DNA from 2 places in the Paenibacillus sp. B46(2026) genome. Region 2 is predicted to be linked to the other one. Evidence: predicted binding sites of a transcription regulator. Region 2 holds the regulator's gene; the other holds the start of a gene.

Region 1 (10,885 bases), 1.1 Mb from region 2:
ACCGTTGGTTCAACGAATTCATCAAATACGGATTTCTCATACGATTCTTCAACTGCTTTGAGTGGGTCAGTGTATTTCGGTCCATCTCCATAAACGATGGCGCGGTATGATTTCTCAACCCGTTCCCAACGTTTGTCACGGTCCATCGCGTAATAGCGACCTTGAACCGTTGCGATTTGTCCTACACCAACTTCTTCAATCTTGGCGATCAGCTTCTGCATGAAGTCTCTACCACTGTCTGGCATAACATCACGGCCATCCATGAAGGCATGAATATATACATCGTTCAATCCTTCTTTTTTAGCCAGATCCAGCATAGCAAACAGGTGGTCGATGTGACTATGTACGCCGCCATCGGACAACAAACCGTAGAGATGAAGTTTTTTACCGCTTTGTTTCGCTTCGCGAACCGCTTTGACAAGTGTTTCATTGTCGTAGAACTCACCGTCGCGAATGGATTTGGAGATACGGGTCAAATCCTGGTATACGATCCGGCCGGCACCAATGTTCAGGTGACCTACCTCGGAATTTCCCATTTGCCCTTCTGGCAAACCTACAGCTTCACCGCAAGCAGTGAGCGTTGTATGTGGGAATTGGCTCATGAAACGGTCATAGTTAGGTTTCTTGGCTTGCGCTACCGCGTTACCTTCCACCGTGTTACGCAGACCGAAGCCATCCATGATGATCAGTGCTACAGGTTTTGGAGCTGTCATCTTACTTCGCCCCCTCAACAAGCGCGATGAACGAAGCCGGCTGCAAGCTGGCACCGCCAACAAGCGCGCCGTCGATGTCGCTTTGTCCGAGGTATTCTGTTACGTTTTCCGGTTTAACACTGCCGCCGTATTGAATACGAACTGCACTCGCAACCGTCTCGTTGTACAGATCCTTCACCAGCGTACGGATGTAAGCAATAACTTCATTCGCATCTTGGGAAGTGGAGGATTTACCTGTACCAATCGCCCAGATTGGCTCATAAGCGATAACGACTTGTGCCGCTTGCTCTGCAGACAGACCTGCCAAAGCAGCTTCTGTTTGCACTTTGCATACGTCTTTCGTTTGGTTCGCTTCGCGCTCTTCAAGCGTCTCACCAAGGCAAAAGATTGGAGTCAATCCGTGACGGAATGCTGCATGCAACTTTTTATTGACAGTCTCATCGGTTTCCGCAAAATATTGACGGCGCTCCGAGTGACCGATAATGACGTAATCCACACCCAGGTCTTTCAGCATTACACCGCTGATTTCACCTGTGAATGCACCGTTGTCTTCAAAATGAAGATTTTGTGCACCAATTTTGATGTTTGTGCCTTTAACGGCTTCTACCAGGGATGGCAGATTTGTAAACGGTGCGCAGATTACAGTTTCCACGCCTTCAACTTCCGCTTTTCCTTTAACTTCCTGAATGAAGTCATTGGATTCGGAAACCGTTTTGAACATTTTCCAGTTACCTGCGATAATCGGTGTTCTCATGGGTTTCAACTCCTTCATGCTATAGACTACTAAAACTTACTTGTCGTTCAATGCCACTACGCCTGGAAGTACTTTGCCTTCCATGAACTCGAGCGATGCACCGCCACCTGTAGAGATGTGGTTCATTTTGTCAGCCAATTTGAACTTCTCAGCTGCTGCTGCGGAGTCACCGCCACCAATTACAGTGTAAGCTTCTGTCTCTGCGCAAGCTTCTGCTACTGCACGAGTACCGTGGGAGAAGGGCTCGATTTCAAATACGCCCATTGGTCCGTTCCATACAACCAATTTGGAGTTTTTGATCACGTCAGCATAGATCTCACGTGTTTTAGGACCGATGTCGATACCTTCCCAATCTGCTGGGATGCCGTCGATGTCAACGATTTGTGTGTTTGCTTTCGCACTGAAATCGTCAGACACTACGATATCTACCGGCAGGTAGAAGTTTTTGCCCAATTTTTTCGCTTTTTCGATGAAACCGAGAGCAACATCAAGTTTGGAATCATCCAGCAAGGATTGTCCAATTTCATGTCCTTGTGCTTTGAAGAACGTGTAAGTCAGACCACCACCGATGATCACGTTGTCTGCAATGTTCAGCAGGTTGTCGATTACATCGATTTTGTCCTTAACTTTGGATCCACCAATGATGGCTGTGAAAGGACGCTCAGGGTTGGAGATGGCTTTACCCAACACTTCAAGTTCTTTCTCCATCAACAAACCGGACACTGCTGGCAGCAAGTGAGCGATTCCTTCAGTCGAAGCGTGTGCTCTGTGAGCTGCGCCAAACGCATCGTTAACGAAAACGTCAGCCAGTTCAGCAAATTGTTTTGCCAGTTCCGGATCGTTTTTCTCTTCGCCTGCGTGGAAACGAACGTTTTCAAGCAACAATACGTCGCCATTGTTCAGTTCAGCGATTTGAGCTTTAACAGCATCACCAACAGAATCGTCAGCTTTAACAACGGTTTTACCCAGCAATTCAGACAAACGCTCAGCTGCTGGAGTCAAACGCAAGGATTCAACCACTTCGCCGTTTGGACGACCCATGTGGCTTGCCAAAATGACTTTAGCGCCTTTTTCAATCAAGAAGTTGATTGTAGGAAGCGTTGCACGAATACGTTTGTCATCTGTAATTTTACCATCTTCGAGCGGCACATTGAAATCTACACGGACAAAAGCCCGTTTTCCTGTCAATTCGATATCGCGTACACTTTTTTTGTTCATCTGTATTTCCTCCGCACCCATGTATTTGGTGGACCAATCAAGAGCTAAAATCTCTTGTCAATCCTGGTGTTTTTGAGAAATTTGCAAAATGTAGATATATAAAGAGCGGAAACAATATAGCATCTGTTTCCGCTCTATGTTATTGCAGATATTACTTAATCATTTTTGCAAAGTGCTCCAACGTGCGAACCAATTGTGCAGTGTAGGACATTTCATTGTCATACCAAGCTACAGTTTTAACCAATTGTTGGTCGCCAACAGTCAGAACTTTAGTTTGAGTTGCATCAAACAGGGAACCGAAAGTGATTCCTTGGATATCGGAAGATACGATTTCGTCTTCTGTGTATCCGAAAGTTTCTGGATCGGAAGCTTCTTGCATAGCTGCGTTAACTTCTTCAGCAGTTACTTTTTTGTTCAGAACAGTTACGAGCTCAGTCAGGGAACCAGTAGCTACTGGTACACGTTGAGCTGCACCATCAAGGATGCCTTGCAGTTCTGGGATTACCAGACCGATTGCTTTAGCAGCACCAGTTGTGTTAGGGATGATGTTTTCAGCTGCTGCGCGAGCACGACGGAAGTCACCTTTAGGGTGTGGAGCATCCAACGTGTTTTGGTCGCCAGTGTAAGCGTGAATTGTAGTCATCAAACCTTGAACGATTCCGAATTTGTCTTGCAGCGTTTTTGCCATAGGTGCCAGGCAGTTTGTTGTGCAAGATGCGCCGGAGATTACAGTTTCAGTACCGTCGAGGATTTCATGGTTTACGTTGTAAACGATGGTTTTCATGTCGCCAGTAGCTGGTGCGGAGATAACAACTTTCTTAGCTCCACCTTTCAAGTGTTTCTCAGCTGCTTCTTTCGTTGTGAAGAAACCAGTACATTCCAGAACGATATCTACGCCCAGGTCGCCCCAAGGAAGTTCTTCCGGGTTACGGTTAGCCAATACTTTAACTTCTTTGCCGTTTACTTTGAAGAAGCCATCGTGTACTTCAACATCGCCATCGAAGCGACCTTGAGTTGTATCATATTTGAGCAAATGAGCCAGCATTTTAGCGTCAGTCAAGTCGTTGATTGCTACTACCTCGATGCCTGCTACATTTTGAATACGGCGGAATGCCAAGCGTCCAATACGTCCAAAACCGTTAATACCTACTTTAATCATGAGTAAGTTCCTCCCAAGTTTTGATTAATTTTTTATGAAACTTATATATTCAAGACAGACGGTAAAGTCCGTCAAGACAACAATGGTTGAGGTGAAAAATAAACTTTTATTCCAATTCAGCAACGATGACTTCGGCAGCAGCCTCATCAATAATCAGAATATCTTCCTGACCAAATCGCAACACGGAATGTATAGCAGCAGCTTTGCTTTTGCCACCTGCAATTCCAATCACAACATCGGTTCGTTCAATATCCTGAAGTCGCATACCCAGTGTAAGCATGGTATGTACCACCTTACCCTGATCGTTAAAGTAATAACCGAAAGATTCAGATACAGCTCCTTGCTCCTGAAGTTCATCTATAATCTCCGTCGCAAGTTTACGTCTTGTCGCCATCTCCACGGCATCACCAATTCCATGAATAACAATCCGCGATTTCCGAATCAGCTGCAGAATCTCCTGAACACTGGGGTCCTGGATTAATGATTCATAGGCATGATCACTAAGCAAATCCGGTACATGCAGGAGTTTGTATTGCGCTCCTACCCGTTTTGCCATTGTGGATGCGATCGTATTCGCCTGAATTTCAAGGCTTTCTCCTAGTCCACCGCGTGCCGGTACGAACCAGACACCTTTGAGAGATGTTGGTGGATTAAGTTGCTCTGCGACTTCGGCCGTTGTTGATCCGCCAGTAACGGCGACAACGTCGTTGTCACTCATGATATTGCCGAGAGCCTTCGCTCCGGCTCTGCCCAGTTCCCTTTTGGCAAACGGAGATACGTCCGAATCACCAGGAACCACAACTACCTTTTGCAGACCGTAGGCTTGCTTGATGCGCTCTTCCAGCTCGGATAATCCGAACAACTCTTTGGCTACGGGCTCTAACTGCTGCAGCAAATCATACCCTGCCTCGCTGATCTTCATTCCTGCACTGTCAATTTCAATAAGTCCCTGAGCCTTTAACAGATCGGTCTCAGCCCTCAGAACCCGCTCGGTCATCTGCATGGAATTAGCTAACGTTCTTCGTCCGATCACATCCGATAACATGATCTGTTGCAGAATCGTATACCTCTTTTTCAAGATATCCATGAGATCAGGCAGAAGCTGCTTTTGTACTTCTAAAATCGTTCGCATGCTTTCCACTCCCGCAAGTTCTCGTTCCAAGCTCTCTTTCGTGGCCCTAAAACGTCCCGGGTTAACTTTTTAAGTCCCACGTCTATTCTACCTAAAACTGACGTGACATGCAAGTGTTTCAACGTGTTATTTCGACACGCTTCTACCGTTTGTACGCGCCTATTTTCACAATCCTAGACTTCACCTGATCAAGGACTACCTTACGCATACCATATATAGAAGAAATAAATTATTCTCATCTACATATCGCTCAGAATTACATTTCATACGGCATGTCCAAAACCTCTATTAGCATTTACATAAATGCGCTCTTTATCCATTCTTCTTCATCATGATCATTTTTAGCTCAATCCAAACCACATCCACAATGAACTGCTTGCAATTAAATATTTCATGAGCTATAATCAGTATTGCTGTCACATAATGTGCGCCCGTGGTCCAATGGATATGACGTAGGCCTCCGAAGCCTGAGATCCAAGTTCGATTCTTGGCGGGCGCGCCATTTTTTATTTAACAGCTCATAACCCTTTTAACCCATGAAACCGGAAAGGTTTCTTTTTTTTGTAAGTTAGTTTGACTTTCTTTGACTTTTTGTTTGGAATTGTTTATTATGTGGGTAATACGGTAACAGTTTAAGTAGAAACACCAATAACATTTACATTCCGAGGAGGTTTTTCACGTGAGTTTTATTCCAATGGTCGTTGAACAGAGCAACCGGGGTGAGCGCGCCTACGACATCTACTCCAGATTGCTGAAGGATCGTATTATTTTCCTTGGTAGCGATGTTAATGACGTAGTGGCTAATGCCATTATGGCACAGATGTTGTTCCTGGCTGCGGAAGATCCGGAGAAAGACATTCACTTATACATCAACAGCCCAGGCGGATCGATTACAGCTGGTATGGCCATTTATGATACAATGCAATTCATCAAACCGGATGTATCTACCATCTGTGTAGGTATGGCGGCTTCCATGGGTGCATTCTTGTTGAATGCCGGTGCAAAAGGGAAACGTTTTGCGTTGCCTAACAGTGAAATCATGATTCACCAACCACTTGGTGGTGCTCAAGGTCAAGCTTCCGACATCGAAATCCGCGCTCGCCGTATCCTGAAAATGCGTGATACCTTGAACCGCATCATCTCTGAGCGTTCAGGTCAACCGCTGGAGCGGATTGAGAAAGATACAGATCGTGACTACTTCATGAGTGCTGCTGAAGCTGCCGATTACGGTATCATTGATAAAGTTATTGAAAACGTAGGTTCCCAAGGCATCTAAGTGTAATGTAGACACGGTCTACGCGTTAACATATCAACACCTAACGTAATCAGCAACACCTCATTGTGTTGTCTATACGGGAAGAAGCCCTCATCATAATCATGATGAGGGCTTCTTTTTTTCATTTTATAAGAAAGATAACTGAAGAGTGCATAATAATGATTCTTTATTTGGTTCCCGTTACATTACTGAAAGGTTCTGTGCCTTTAGGGAGAAGCTCTTTGTACGTAAATGGCATTTCAGGGAATCCCTCTGCGTATGCCGTATATTCATACAACTGGAAGAACACAACTACACCCGTTGGTGTCACATAGAAATCTTGATCTTTATTCAATCCTTTGTAACCGTCGAGGTACCCGCCGCGGGCTTTCAGTTGTTCACCCACTTTTTTACTCAACGTCTCGCGCATGGTTTTGTTATTTTGCAGCACATCATCTAACGTAAGCTCCTTGCCTGTGTCCAGTGCAAAGGTGTGGCCCGTACGGTATGTCATCCCATGAGCGCCAGCATAATCTTGGTATCGTTGTGTAATGAGTCCCAGCACGCCTTTTTCGTTGTACGTCACTACATAAGAGCTCTCAAATGCATATGGACGATTAGCTGTTGCACCGCCGAATTCAGATGTCTGTTTTTTAAAGTCAGCTACATAAGCATCCACTTCGTCTTTCAGCACTTTGTTGATCGCCGCTTCAGCTTCTTTGCTGGCAAGTCCACTCACCTGTGGATATTGAACATCTACTTCAGCATTTTTCACAGTGACATTAACTGTTGCCGCTTTAATTTTAACGTTATTTTGTTTCACCTTGCTGAGTGTCAACGTTTTTGTTTTGCCATCCCAATTTCCCTGTACACCCAGATAATCTCTCATTGCTGAGAATGGGATATATAATCTGCCGTTGATCAGCTTTGCGTCCACTTGAGGATAATAGTTGTTAATTCGAACACTCGGCTCGCCATCCAATAGGCTGATCGTCATCGTGTTATTGGCTGCTGTCAAAGCGTACTCTTTGGTTTTCGCATCATATTTCAGCGTTCCACCTGCCACATCTTTAACTGCCGTAAGAGATACCCAAGTTGAGCCACCTTGAAGAAGTCCTTTTTGAGTCAGTGTTTTTCCACCCGATTTCAGAGTTACCTCAGCCGGGGTTGTCACTTTCGAGGATACCGATGCTGCCTGAACCGAACTATCCTGCCACACCGAACCGCTACCTACAATAATTCCTGCTGCAAGCAGCGCACTTGTCCATTTTTTCCATGATGTCATATATAAAACTCCTCTCTGAATTCACAATTAGGGATCATTGCGTATGTAATCCTGACCTGATCGCATATCTCATACGCTCACCTCTCTATTATAATTAACCCGATTTCGGAAAGGTTTACAGCTCGAGTTACAATGTTGATGATTATCAGACGGAAAAAATAACGGGATATGACCTTTTTGTCACGAACAACTGTACAAAAAAGATACCAAAAACAGCATTTCATGCAGCTTCTAAAAGGGACACCCCTATCTAACTTCATCAAAGTTTGCTTTTCCAACAAAAAAAAGACTCTGTCCACAGGACAAAGTCTTTGTCATTATTTCGTTGTACCCTTCAAATGACACTTGAAAAGGTTACTTGAGCTTACAATCTAGTTCAATCTTGTTTATTTCATTTCATAAGTGATATTCAGGATTGTGCTCACTTTAACCTGGCCTGTTTCAATCTCCGTACCACCTGCTGTATCTTGTGCTTTGGACATCAACGCCTCACTTGCATAGAACACAGGCACATTAGCATCACCTTGGCTTACGGAAAGAACAGCACCGAGTTGACGTTTAACTGCTTTTGCAATAGCTCCAGCTTTCACATCTGCATTGGCAACAGCTTTCTCAATCACTTGAGACTCATAACTTTCCGGATTTTCTACAGTAAAGCGCACATTCTCAATATTGTTGGCACCCGCACCCGAAGCAGCATCAAGCAGCTCGCCGATCTTGTCCATCTCACGATATGTGACTGTCAGCGTATGATGCGCTGTGTATCCTTTAATTTGTTGTCCGTCTTTTTCGCTATACGTGTAGTTGGGTTGTACAGAGAACTGACTCGTTTGAATGTCATCTGCACTGATCTTCCACGTATTCTTTAGCAAGTTGGTTACTTTGGAAACTTTAGCAGCATTGGCTTTTTGGGCAGATGCAGCTGTCTCCGCAGTACTGTTCACACCAATGGACAGATAAGCGATATCAGGTTTCACCTGAATCTCACCTTTACCCACCACATTAATTACATTCTGTTGTACACCCTGAACCTCTGCAGCGTATGCATAGTTACCTGGTGCAACCCATGCTGTTCCTCCAACAAGCAACGTACTTGCCACCAGCACCGCACCGAACGGTTTCATCCATTGTTTACCCATCACGATAGCCTCCTTATGTGTTAACATCTCAAACTTTAATCGATTTGATACCTTAACAGACGGGACAAATTCCATAATGTTGCACTTGACGATAGCATAAACGTGAAAAACGCAAAAAAGCCCCTTTCGGGACTTCTTCATTGGATGATCATATCTTATTGGTTTTCGAGCTCTTCCTTGCTTACCAGACTAACTAAAGCGTTTACAGCCTGTTCGGCATCCGCGCCTTCTGCACTAATATGGATTTCCGTACCTGTGCTAATCGCAAGGCTCATGATCCCCATGATACTTTTTGCATTAACTTTTTTGTCGTCCTTCTCGACGAACACTTCAGATGAGTACTTATTCGCTTCTTGAACGAAAAGTGCCGCAGGTCTGGCATGGAGACCCGTTTTCAAACGGACAACTACCGGGTGCTTTGTCATGGAAACTTACCCCCTATTATGAAATCTGGACATTAAATACACAATTATATTTATACAACATTATAACATTAACCCGTGCAGGACACTAGAAGAAAAAAACTCAGGTTACTTTGAAGGGCATAATCATGCCCCATTTTGCCTTTTGTACATCGCACCAAGTTACCTGAGTGACTCTTCTCGCTCCTTAACGCATAACTAAACCGACGGTTTGTTCCATAAAAACAAGCGACCTTGTTAATTTACCCTACTACGTATTAACCTTAACCCTACCGTTCTGCTCGTACTTTTTCAGCCAGCTCATCAATTTTACGAAGCCGATGGTTCACACCCGACTTGCTGACTGTACCTTTAAGGAGTTCGCCAACTTCCTTCAAGTTGATATCCGGATGAGCCAGTCGAACCTCCGCAACTTCACGAAGCTTCTCAGGCAACGATTCCAGACCAACTTCCTTTTGCAACAACCGGATATTATCAATTTGTCTTACTGCCGCTCCGATCGTTTTATTCAGGTTGGCGGTCTCGCAATTGACAATCCGGTTAACGGAGTTACGCATGTCTCGCATGATTCGTACGTCTTCAAACTTGAACAAGGCCTGGTGAGCACCAATGATGCTGAGCAGCTCAATGATTTTCTCGCCCTCCTTAATGTATAGGATGAATCCTTTTTTCCGTTCTATACACCGGGCATTCAGATGAAATTCATTGGCCAAGTCAACTAGTGCCTGACAGTGCTCTTCATACATGGACGCAATCTCCAGATGGTACGAAGAACCTTCCGGATTATTGACCGATCCACCTGCCAGAAATGCACCGCGAAGATAGGCCCGTTTACAACAGTTCTGCTGAAATAGCTCCGTATTAATCCCTGGCGTAAACAGGAAGCCCTCAGATACAATATGAAGACTATTGAGAATCTCCTGTACCATGGTTGGAATACGAACAATATATACATTGTTCTTTTTCAGCCGCATTTTTTTGCGGACCAGTAATTCCGTATGCACTTGAAAATGCTTTTTAAGCAGAGAGTATGCCCGTCTTGCGATGGCGGCATTCTCCGTCGAAATATCCAAGATGACTTTTTTATTCGATAATTGCACTGCACCAAGCATACGGATGAGGGCTGAAAGTTCCGCCTTTTCGCAGCACGGTTCGCTCTCGATCATGGTTAACTCTTTTTTGGTCTGTGCTGCAAACGACATGGGACTTCACCTCTTCCGTAACATCCAATTTTGTACCAGTTGGTAGATGTGATGACTTAACTTGTCGGCATCATGACGCAGATAGGTTTTGAACAGAACAAGCGTATCTGCAACCACCTGATAGCCGACACTTTCGAGTACATTCATATCCAGTACAACCGGTTTTGCTCCTTTTTCCGCATACTTATTCTGCACTTGCAGCGGAATATCACCATTATTTACGATAACATAGTCGAAGAGCTGATGACCTATATGCTCGTGTACCGCCTTAAGGTGGTCACTTACCGTATAGTTATCTGTTTCTCCTGGCTGTGTCATGACATTACAGATAAACATCTTCACCGCATCAGCCTCTACCACAGCCTCAGCAAGCTTCGGTACGAGTAGATTGGGAAGGATGCTTGTATAGAGGCTGCCTGGCCCGATCAGAATGGCGTCAGCTTGACGAATGGCCTCTACTGCCTCTGGCAACGGCTCCACGTGATCCGGTTCAAGGAAGACACGTTTGATGCGTCCACCCGCCTCAGGGATTTTGGACTCACCTGTAATAATTGTCCCATCTTCCATCTCCGCATGCAACACCACGGCCTGCCCGGCTGCTGGTAA
Region 2 (10,885 bases):
TCGTCCTACCCAGGATATAAAAGTAGGACCAAGAGTCACGGCGAGACCAACCCCCACAGCAGAACGGATGAAAGCTCGTCGTGTATAAACTGGTTGTGGTCGCTCCTCTGTTTTGAGGGAATCTTTCTCGGAATTGCGATCAAACTGGGAAGAAGATATAGCAGCGGTAGTTCCGCTTTCCTCCGATATTGAGACATCTGGATCAGCTGGATTTTGAGCTCGTGTTGAAGTTGCATTGGTTTTCACTGCACGACGTGCAGGGTTCTTTAACCATTTGGTTCGAGTGATGGAGTGGTAAATAATATAAGGCAAGCCTATCCAAGTTAGCAGGTCATGGATCAGAAGTGCAGCATTTGACCAACGTGGTCCAGCCAGCTTGAACTGCCATAATACAACACCCGAGAGGAGCCATCCTACCAACAGGGCGAGAACGACTATAGTATTTACCCTCTGCCATGGCCTGTTACGGAGTTGTTTCCAGTGCTTTCCGGCCAAAATCAAGTAATACACTACGGGAGCAAGCATAGCTAGCCCGACGACGATATGTAGCCATTTTAACCATACACGTCCAATTCCGAGTATCTCGCGCCAAAAGCCACCAACCAGCATAAGCCCCGAGATTGCAAGGATCACAACGATCCAGGCATTCCAAGCGTGGATAGAAACCAGTTTTTTGCCATGACCTTTGCGCACATTCTTTAACCATTCTTTCAAGCGCGATCACCCCATGTAGGTTAATAATGAGTTAAGTCTATTCTTTGATATGTAATAGCCAACTGTGATTGGAGTGCGTGTTATCTGAGTAAAGGTACATACGAGATGGTTAACGGTTGTTCATAGTCTAACCATATGAAGAAAATATTCGATTGATCATCCCTATCCTTATATCTATATACCTTATTATAGAGTTTTTGGATCACATTGTTCAAACTAAGAGGAGGGCACGGACCGTTATCCTGATCGGGACTGAGCTAAACCTCATCTAGATCCTTAATTCATTATAGTTATAGAAGTCAGTATTATAGAAATCATCTGTTTCATTTATATGGAATACATTTTAAGGGTATCCCATCTTGGGTTCAGAGAATGTGTTAATCTGTCGAATATAGGTTGGAGATACGGCGCCATTGATGAAGATTTTTATGATATCAGAAGGTTGATTAAAATGCTTGCTAAATAAATCGCTACGTGATATATTATTTCTTGTCGCCTCAAACGAATGATTGTCATAATCATTTGAAAGTTGACGAAAACAAATTGTTGACAGTAAGTTAGTTAACATGATAAGATAAGATTCTTGTCCGGTTGACAAATATCAACATAAACGGACATACAAGTTCCTTGAAAACTGAACAAATGGATAGTAACTTTTTGATTCACAATGAATCGTCAGATTCAAAATGAGCTTATCGCTCTTTTCAATTTATTGGAGAGTTTGATCCTGGCTCAGGACGAACGCTGGCGGCATGCCTAATACATGCAAGTCGAGCGGACTATCAGAGAAGCTTGCTTCTCTGATAGTTAGCGGCGGACGGGTGAGTAACACGTAGGCAACCTGCCCTCAAGTTTGGGACAACTACCGGAAACGGTAGCTAATACCGAATAGTTGTTTTCTTCGCCTGAAGAGAACTGGAAAGACGGAGCAATCTGTCACTTGGGGATGGGCCTGCGGCGCATTAGCTAGTTGGTGGGGTAACGGCTCACCAAGGCGACGATGCGTAGCCGACCTGAGAGGGTGATCGGCCACACTGGGACTGAGACACGGCCCAGACTCCTACGGGAGGCAGCAGTAGGGAATCTTCCGCAATGGGCGAAAGCCTGACGGAGCAATGCCGCGTGAGTGATGAAGGTTTTCGGATCGTAAAGCTCTGTTGCCAGGGAAGAACGCTTGGGAGAGTAACTGCTCTCAAGGTGACGGTACCTGAGAAGAAAGCCCCGGCTAACTACGTGCCAGCAGCCGCGGTAATACGTAGGGGGCAAGCGTTGTCCGGAATTATTGGGCGTAAAGCGCGCGCAGGCGGTCATTTAAGTCTGGTGTTTAATCCCGGGGCTCAACCCCGGATCGCACTGGAAACTGGGTGACTTGAGTGCAGAAGAGGAGAGTGGAATTCCACGTGTAGCGGTGAAATGCGTAGATATGTGGAGGAACACCAGTGGCGAAGGCGACTCTCTGGGCTGTAACTGACGCTGAGGCGCGAAAGCGTGGGGAGCAAACAGGATTAGATACCCTGGTAGTCCACGCCGTAAACGATGAGTGCTAGGTGTTAGGGGTTTCGATACCCTTGGTGCCGAAGTTAACACATTAAGCACTCCGCCTGGGGAGTACGGTCGCAAGACTGAAACTCAAAGGAATTGACGGGGACCCGCACAAGCAGTGGAGTATGTGGTTTAATTCGAAGCAACGCGAAGAACCTTACCAGGTCTTGACATCCCTCTGATCGAATCAGAGATGGTTCTTTCCTTCGGGACAGAGGAGACAGGTGGTGCATGGTTGTCGTCAGCTCGTGTCGTGAGATGTTGGGTTAAGTCCCGCAACGAGCGCAACCCTTATATTTAGTTGCCAGCACTTCGGGTGGGCACTCTAGATAGACTGCCGGTGACAAACCGGAGGAAGGTGGGGATGACGTCAAATCATCATGCCCCTTATGACCTGGGCTACACACGTACTACAATGGCCGGTACAACGGGCTGCGAAATCGCGAGATGGAGCCAATCCCAACAAAGCCGGTCTCAGTTCGGATTGCAGGCTGCAACTCGCCTGCATGAAGTCGGAATTGCTAGTAATCGCGGATCAGCATGCCGCGGTGAATACGTTCCCGGGTCTTGTACACACCGCCCGTCACACCACGAGAGTTTATAACACCCGAAGTCGGTGGGGTAACCGCAAGGAGCCAGCCGCCGAAGGTGGGATAGATGATTGGGGTGAAGTCGTAACAAGGTAGCCGTATCGGAAGGTGCGGCTGGATCACCTCCTTTCTATGGAGAATCGTTTCCTGTAACGGAAACATTCAAATCAGCAGGTTCTAAGAACCTGCAACAGCAACACCGTTACTTATCCATTTGTTCAGTTTTGATGGAATTTGAGGGGCCATAGCTCAGCTGGGAGAGCGCCTGCCTTGCAAGCAGGAGGTCAGCGGTTCGATCCCGCTTGGCTCCACCAAACAATTTCATCTATTTGGCTTGTTCTTTGAAAACTAGATATCGAAACGAAAGTAAATGCGAATTAGAACATTCCTTTTTAGCTGAACTTGTGTAAACAAGTCAAGTGTATAAAGGTAGTTAAATTGCTTTTGCGATGGTATCGGGTGGGAGTGACTTTTGGATTTGGACGCAGTCCAAACCAAGGGAAGCGAGCGACCGAAACCGGAGCAAAATGGTTAAGCTACTAAGAGCACACGGAGGATGCCTAGGCGCTAGGAGCCGATGAAGGACGTGGCGAACAACGAAACTGCCTCGGGGAGCTGTAAGCAAGCTTTGATCCGGGGGTGTCCGAATGGGGAAACCCAGCTGGGGTAATTTCCAGTTACTCACAACTGAATACATAGGTTGTGCAGAGGCATACCAGGGGAACTGAAACATCTAAGTACCCTGAGGAAGAGAAAACAATAGTGATTCCGTCAGTAGCGGCGAGCGAACGCGGAGAAGCCCAAACCAGAGAGCTTGCTCTCTGGGGTTGTGGGACGTCTCACATGGAGTTACAAAGGAACCGGTTAAGCGAAGAGGTCTGGAAAGGCCCGCCAAAGAAGGTAAAAGCCCTGTAATTGAAAGTTGGTTCCCTCCGAGACGGATCCCGAGTAGTGCGGGGCACGTGAAACCCCGTATGAATCCGGCAGGACCATCTGCCAAGGCTAAATACTTCCTAGCGACCGATAGTGAAGCAGTACCGTGAGGGAAAGGTGAAAAGCACCCCGGAAGGGGAGTGAAATAGAACCTGAAACCGTGTGCTTACAAAAAGTCAGAGCCCGTTTTAGGGGTGATGGCGTGCCTTTTGTAGAATGAACCGGCGAGTTACGTTCCCGTGCAAGGTTAAGGTGAAGAGCCGGAGCCGCAGCGAAAGCGAGTCTGAATAGGGCGAGTGAGTACGTGGACGTAGACCCGAAACCGGGTGATCTACCCCTGTCCAGGGTGAAGGTGCGGTAACACGCACTGGAGGCCCGAACCCACGCATGTTGAAAAATGCGGGGATGAGGTGGGGGTAGCGGAGAAATTCCAATCGAACTCGGAGATAGCTGGTTCTCCCCGAAATAGCTTTAGGGCTAGCCTCGGAAAACAGAGTCGTGGAGGTAGAGCACTGATTGGGTGCGGGGCCCGCAAGGGTTACCAAGCTCAGTCAAACTCCGAATGCCATAGACTTACTTCCGGGAGTCAGACAGTGAGTGCTAAGATCCATTGTCAAAAGGGAAACAGCCCAGACCATCAGCTAAGGTCCCCAAGTGTGTGTTAAGTGGGAAAGGATGTGGAGTTGCACAGACAACCAGGATGTTGGCTTAGAAGCAGCCACCATTGAAAGAGTGCGTAATAGCTCACTGGTCGAGTGACTCTGCGCCGAAAATGTAACGGGGCTAAACACACCACCGAAGCTATGGCTTGATGCTTTGCATCAGGGGTAGGGGAGCGTTGTATAAGGGTTGAAGGTGTACCGTAAGGAGCGCTGGACATTATACAAGTGAGAATGCCGGTATGAGTAACGAAAAGATCAGTGAGAATCTGATCCGCCGAAAGCCTAAGGGTTCCTGAGGAAGGCTCGTCCGCTCAGGGTAAGTCGGGACCTAAGGCGAGGCCGAAAGGCGTAGTCGAAGGACAACAGGTCGAAATTCCTGTACCACCGTAAGCCGTTATGAGCAATGGGGGGACGCAGTAGGGTAGTGACGCGGACTGATGGATGTCCGTCTAAGCAGTAAGGCTGATGTGTAGGCAAATCCGCACATTGTAAGGCTGAGCTGTGATGGGGAGTGAAAATTACAGTAGCGAAGGTCATGATCTCACACTGCCAAGAAAAGCCTCTAGCCAGGTGATGGTGCCCGTACCGCAAACCGACACAGGTAGGCGAGAAGAGTATTCTAAGGCGCGCGGAAGAACTCTCGTTAAGGAACTCGGCAAAATGACCCCGTAACTTCGGGAGAAGGGGTGCCCCGGTAGTGTGAATAGCACGAGGGGGCCGCAGTGAAAAGGCCCAAGCGACTGTTTAGCAAAAACACAGGTCTGTGCGAAGCCGTAAGGCGAAGTATACGGGCTGACGCCTGCCCGGTGCTGGAAGGTTAAGGGGAGTGGTTAGGGACTCGTCCCGAAGCTGTGAACCGAAGCCCCAGTAAACGGCGGCCGTAACTATAACGGTCCTAAGGTAGCGAAATTCCTTGTCAGGTAAATTCTGACCCGCACGAATGGCGTAACGACTTGGGCGCTGTCTCAACGAGAGATCCGGTGAAATTTTAATACCTGTGAAGATGCAGGTTACCCGCGACAAGACGGAAAGACCCCATGGAGCTTTACTGCAGCTTGATATTGAATTTGGGTACGATCTGTACAGGATAGGTGGGAGCCTTTGAAGTGTGAGCGCCAGCTTGCATGGAGGCAACGTTGGGATACCACCCTGATCGTATCTAGGTTCTAACCTGGTACCGTAAACCGGTACGGGGACAGTGTCAGGTGGGCAGTTTGACTGGGGCGGTCGCCTCCTAAAGAGTAACGGAGGCGCCCAAAGGTTCCCTCAGAATGGTTGGAAATCATTCGAAGAGTGCAAAGGCATAAGGGAGCTTGACTGCGAGACCTACAAGTCGAGCAGGGACGAAAGTCGGGCTTAGTGATCCGGTGGTACCGCATGGAAGGGCCATCGCTCAACGGATAAAAGCTACCCTGGGGATAACAGGCTTATCTCCCCCAAGAGTCCACATCGACGGGGAGGTTTGGCACCTCGATGTCGGCTCATCGCATCCTGGGGCTGAAGTAGGTCCCAAGGGTTGGGCTGTTCGCCCATTAAAGCGGTACGCGAGCTGGGTTCAGAACGTCGTGAGACAGTTCGGTCCCTATCTGTCGTGGGCGTAGGAAATTTGAGAGGAGCTGTCCTTAGTACGAGAGGACCGGGATGGACGTACCGCTGGTGTACCAGTTGTTCCGCCAGGAGCACCGCTGGGTAGCTATGTACGGAAGGGATAAACGCTGAAAGCATCTAAGCGTGAAGCCCCCCTCAAGATGAGATTTCCCAGTATGTAAGACCCCTTGAAGACGACGAGGTAGATAGGCTGGGGGTGGAAGTGCAGCAATGCATGGAGCTGACCAGTACTAATCGGTCGAGGGCTTATCCAATATGCAAGTTGTAAATCGCAGGTTTCGTTTCGAATCTAGTTTTCAGAGAACAACACTCTGAAGATGCGCTGAACCATTCATCCACACAGCCGTGCCCGGACCGAATGGAACGCGAACGCATTTGTTATACAAATGCCCGTTTGGTGGCGATGGCGGAGGGGTTCCACACGTACCCATCCCGAACACGACCGTTAAGCCCTCTAGCGCCGATGGTACTTGGACCGCAGGGTCCTGGGAGAGTAGGACGCCGCCAAGCGAAGAACCACTGCCGATGATATTCGGTGGTGGTTTTTATTTGTTTATTTTAGGGGATGCGAAAGCATCTCTTATTTGACTTTGCAGGAATCCTCTGACACACTCATAGTGGATACATAGATTGCGTATCAGACTTTCATATGAAAATGATCTCAACATTCTAGAGAACGGGGTGCAGGATGAGATGGAAATTCAGAAATTGACGGTAAATGATTTTGAACCAGCGATGGCACTCTCCGAATATGCTTTTCAAGTGGTAATGAGTGAAGAACAAAAGGAAAAGCGGCGGAGTCAGTTTTCGTCACAGGATATATGGGGTGTATATGAGGATGGCCAGCTAGGAGCCAAACTTCACATTATCCCTTTTCAAACCTATATACATGGAAGATCGTTCGAGATGGGTGGTATTGCCGGTGTAGCCACCTGGCCAGAGTATAGACGCAAAGGTTGGGTAGCGGGTCTGCTGAAGCATGCGTTGGAAGAAATGAACCGTAACAAACAAAGTATCTCGTTCTTGCATCCATTCTCTTTTGGTTTCTATCGAAAGTATGGATGGGAGACCTATGTTGAATTTAAACGATATAAAGTGCCTACAGCACATTTGCCTTCGAAAAAAGCGACACCTGGGACGATTCGGCGTGGCGATCCGGGTCTTGGCATATTAAATCAAGTATATAGTACTTATGCTGAGCGTTATAACGGAACCTTGGTCCGGGATGATGCACGGTGGGAGAATTCAGTTCTTGTTAATGGGACCAGCCAGAAGGCTGTATATTACGATGAAGCTGATACAGCACAAGGTTATCTTCTGTATGAGGTAAAGGAAAAAAAGTTTACCATTAAAGAGATCATCTATCTGAATGAAGAGGCTAGGAAGGGGCTGTGGACCTTCATTGCCAATCATGATTCCATGATTGATGAAGTTACGTTGCAGGCACCAGCCAGTGATACGCTTGCTTTCCAATTGGATAACCCACGAATTCAACAGGAGATTGTACCTTATTTTATGGCACGCATCGTTAGTGTAGAGCAGTTTATATCTCAGTATCCATTTGCAAGCCAGGATTCACCGCTGCAGATTGTTCTTCAGGTAGAAGATGCCCACGCTCCGTGGAATGAAGGGGTATGGCAATTAAACGTGGCAATGAACGGAACGGCGTCCATATGGAAAAAATCTGAGCCAATCACTGATGATCAGACCATTAAGGTGGATATTCAGGCCCTCACTGCGGTGTTGATGGGATATCGCAGACCAACGGAAATGGCACGGATCGGAAGAATTCACGGACCGAACACAGCAATCAAGGATTTGGAACAAGCGATTCCTGAAAGGGAAACCTACTTGCTTGATTTCTTTTGATTACGATTTCTCTTCTTCATTTAACTTGATTAACTTATATAGAAATACGACGTTATTGTAAGACAAATGGACTTCTCCAGCAATTTTGGAGAGGTTTTTTTGTGTCTGGCGAATATTTCGTGTAAAATCGTAAAAAATGAATAGTGACCCCACTTGGCAAACCCACAAAATATGCTATAATGTATATAAAGTCAAAGAAAGTCAAAGTCAACTAAAGGTTTAATACTTAAGTAGCTTTCTTTCTGCAATCTGATGGATGAGCGCCAATATACGGGATTCATTTCATCGGAGGATCAAGGGAATATTAAAGGACCTTCGTGCTTCCTTCGCTCTCCTGTTGACGTCTGTGGAAGCAAGATTCGCTGTTTCCCTGATTGGTTAAATGGGTAGAGAAGGTGTACTCTGTGGGGGCGTGTGGGTCCTTATTGACTTAACGTTTCAGACAGTGGAGGATGATTGGATGCGTAATATCTCTGATATTATCGAACGATATCTGAAGAGTATTTTGCATGAAAGTCCCGAAGGAATGGTTGAAATTCAGCGTAATGATCTGGCAGATCAATTTTCATGTGTACCTTCCCAGATCAATTATGTCATCAGCACACGTTTTACCCTCGAGAAGGGATACCTGGTAGAGAGTAAACGTGGCGGTGGTGGTTATGTTCGCATACAGCGCATTGAATTACCGGCCCAATCAGCTCTGCATAATCATTTGCACCATAGTATTGGTGATGAGATCGGGCAGACTGCTGCCGAAGGTCTGATCTATCAACTGGAAGAAGCACGCTTCTTGAGCAAGCGGGAAGCCCGGTTGATGCGAGCTGCTGTATCTAGAGAGGTAATATTGGTCAAACTTCCTTACCGGGATCAAATTCGTGCCAGAATGTTGAAGGCGATGTTAATATCTTTGCTCGGTAAATGAAAACTATCGGGGTCAAAGGAGGTACATCATTATGCTGTGCCAAGAGTGCAATAAACGTCCGGCGACACTTCATTTTACGAAGATCGTGAATGGAGAGAAGACGGAATTCCATATTTGTGAGTCATGTGCCCGTGAAAAAGGGGAGATGATCCCTGGAACTGCAGGTGGATTTTCCATTCACAACTTGTTGTCCGGGTTGCTCGATTTTGATCCAGCTGGCAAAAGTGGATCTGCAGGATCACCACCTGCTAAAGCACTTCAATGTGAAGAGTGTGGTATGACGTATTCACAATTTAGTAAGATAGGCCGTTTCGGCTGCAGTTCATGTTATAAATATTTTGACAGCCGCCTGGACCCTTTGTTCAAGCGGGTTCATGGTAGTACGTCACATGTGGGCAAAGTGCCTGCACGTGCTGGTGGTCGCATCAAGGTGAAACGGCAAATTGCCGATCTGAAGCGTGAACTTCAGGAGAGCATCGCCCAAGAGGAATTTGAAGAGGCAGCTCAGATCCGTGACCAGATCAGGGAACTTGAAAAAGGAATAGCTCAGGAGTAAAGTTTTTCATGAGTAGGAGGGATGCGTAATGCCTAATCTGCGCTTTACAGAGAAGGCGCTCAGCGACTGGATGCGCAGTGATGCGGCTGATTCCGAAATCGTCATTAGCAGCCGTGTCCGGATCGCACGCAACCTTCAGCATGTTCCCTTTCCGATGTTGGCTTCCAATGAGCAATCGGAAGAGGTGCTGAATAAGCTGAGCGAAGTACTTCAATACGATGAAGTTCATACCTTTGGAGATTTTCATACGCTGAATCTGACCGATATTGGCGAACTCGACAAACGGGTGTTGGTGGAGAAACATCTCATTAGTCCAAGTCTTGCGAATGAATCCAGGAATGGTGCGGTTATTCTCAGTGAGGATGAGTCTGTCAGTATTATGATTAATGAAGAGGATCATCTTCGTATCCAGTGCCTCTATCCGGGGTTCCAGGTGAAAGAAGCCTGGGAGAAAGCTTCCGCAATAGATGATGCTTTTGAAGCGCATGTGGATTATGCTTTTGATGATCGCAGAGGATACTTAACCAGTTGTCCTACCAATGTAGGTACAGGTGTCAGAGCATCGGTTATGATGCACCTGCCTGCCCTGGTGATGACGCAGCAGATAGGCCGTATTTTAACCGCAGTTTCCCAAGTGGGATTGACGGTAAGAGGAATTTACGGCGAAGGCAGCGAAGCTATGGGTAACTTGTTCCAGATCTCGAACCAGATTACATTGGGACAGACCGAACAGGAAGTCATCGAGAACCTGCACGGTGTTGTGTTACAGATGATAGGTCATGAGCGTACAGCCAGAGAACGGTTAATGACCGATTCCAAACTTCGGATTACGGATCGTGTCATGCGTTCTTACGGCATATTGTCCCACGCATCCATTGTTGATTCAAAAGAAGCTGCACAGCGCTTATCGGATGTACGCCTTGGCGTAGATCTCGGTTTACTGGATGGACTGTCCATCACGGTAATGAATGAGCTGAATGTAATGACTCAACCGGGATTTTTGCAAAAAACATTCGGGGAAGATATGCGCACTGATGAGCGTGACATCTACCGTGCTCAGTTGATTCGTGATACGATCAATGCAGCGAAGCAGTCCTAGCTTAGCCTGATATTGTATTGAATTATGGTTTCATGCCGCATTGCGGCTTTTATATAATAAGGCATGTATGAATGCCGAATGACTTTATTCGCAGCAAGGCTGCAAACAAAAATGATATGAAGAATACGACGGGTATTGTTTGAATCCCCTCGTTTTATCCAAAACCATGGAGGTGCAGGAGATATGATGTTTGGAAGATTTACGGAACGGGCCCAAAAGGTGCTCGCACTCGCGCAGGAAGAAGCTGTCCGTCTCGGTCATAATAACATCGGTACTGAGCATATTTTGCTCGGCCTCATTCGTGAAGGCGAAGGCATCGCAGCCAAAGCACTGATCGGCCTGGGACTCGGATTAGAAAAAATTCAGGATGAAGTAGAAACGCTGATTGGC

What was found. The regulator CtsR, encoded in region 2, represses protease genes until heat stress. The targets are predictions, from matches to a motif close to ATGGTCAATAAAGGTCAAACA.
Region 1: a site for CtsR is predicted at 5,547-5,567, ahead of clpP (ATP-dependent Clp endopeptidase proteolytic subunit ClpP). Genes of this name have one in related genera too.

Annotation. Positions count from the first base shown of each region.
Region 1 is NZ_CM165907.1:178,761-189,645, reverse strand. It holds gene gpmI (2,3-bisphosphoglycerate-independent phosphoglycerate mutase) at 1-713, opposite strand, end outside; gene tpiA (triose-phosphate isomerase) at 715-1,467, opposite strand; gene AC1S8V_RS00915 (phosphoglycerate kinase) at 1,504-2,685, opposite strand; gene gap (type I glyceraldehyde-3-phosphate dehydrogenase) at 2,837-3,844, opposite strand; gene AC1S8V_RS00905 (sugar-binding transcriptional regulator) at 3,951-4,976, opposite strand; tRNA gene AC1S8V_RS00900 (tRNA-Arg) at 5,404-5,478, shown strand; gene clpP (ATP-dependent Clp endopeptidase proteolytic subunit ClpP) at 5,656-6,252, shown strand; gene AC1S8V_RS00890 (stalk domain-containing protein) at 6,419-7,516, opposite strand; gene AC1S8V_RS00885 (SIMPL domain-containing protein) at 7,903-8,655, opposite strand; gene AC1S8V_RS00880 (HPr family phosphocarrier protein) at 8,811-9,080, opposite strand; gene whiA (DNA-binding protein WhiA) at 9,347-10,279, opposite strand; gene AC1S8V_RS00870 (gluconeogenesis factor YvcK family protein) at 10,286-10,885, opposite strand, start outside.
Region 2 is NZ_CM165907.1:6,011,742-6,022,626, reverse strand. It holds gene AC1S8V_RS26785 (molybdopterin-dependent oxidoreductase) at 1-714, opposite strand, end outside; rRNA gene AC1S8V_RS26780 (16S ribosomal RNA) at 1,424-2,976, shown strand; tRNA gene AC1S8V_RS26775 (tRNA-Ala) at 3,085-3,160, shown strand; rRNA gene AC1S8V_RS26770 (23S ribosomal RNA) at 3,376-6,303, shown strand; rRNA gene rrf (5S ribosomal RNA) at 6,443-6,559, shown strand; gene AC1S8V_RS26760 (GNAT family N-acetyltransferase) at 6,743-7,918, shown strand; gene AC1S8V_RS26755 (CtsR family transcriptional regulator) at 8,379-8,840, shown strand; gene mcsA (protein-arginine kinase activator protein McsA) at 8,872-9,396, shown strand; gene mcsB (protein-arginine kinase McsB) at 9,425-10,495, shown strand; gene AC1S8V_RS26740 (ATP-dependent Clp protease ATP-binding subunit) at 10,679-10,885, shown strand, end outside.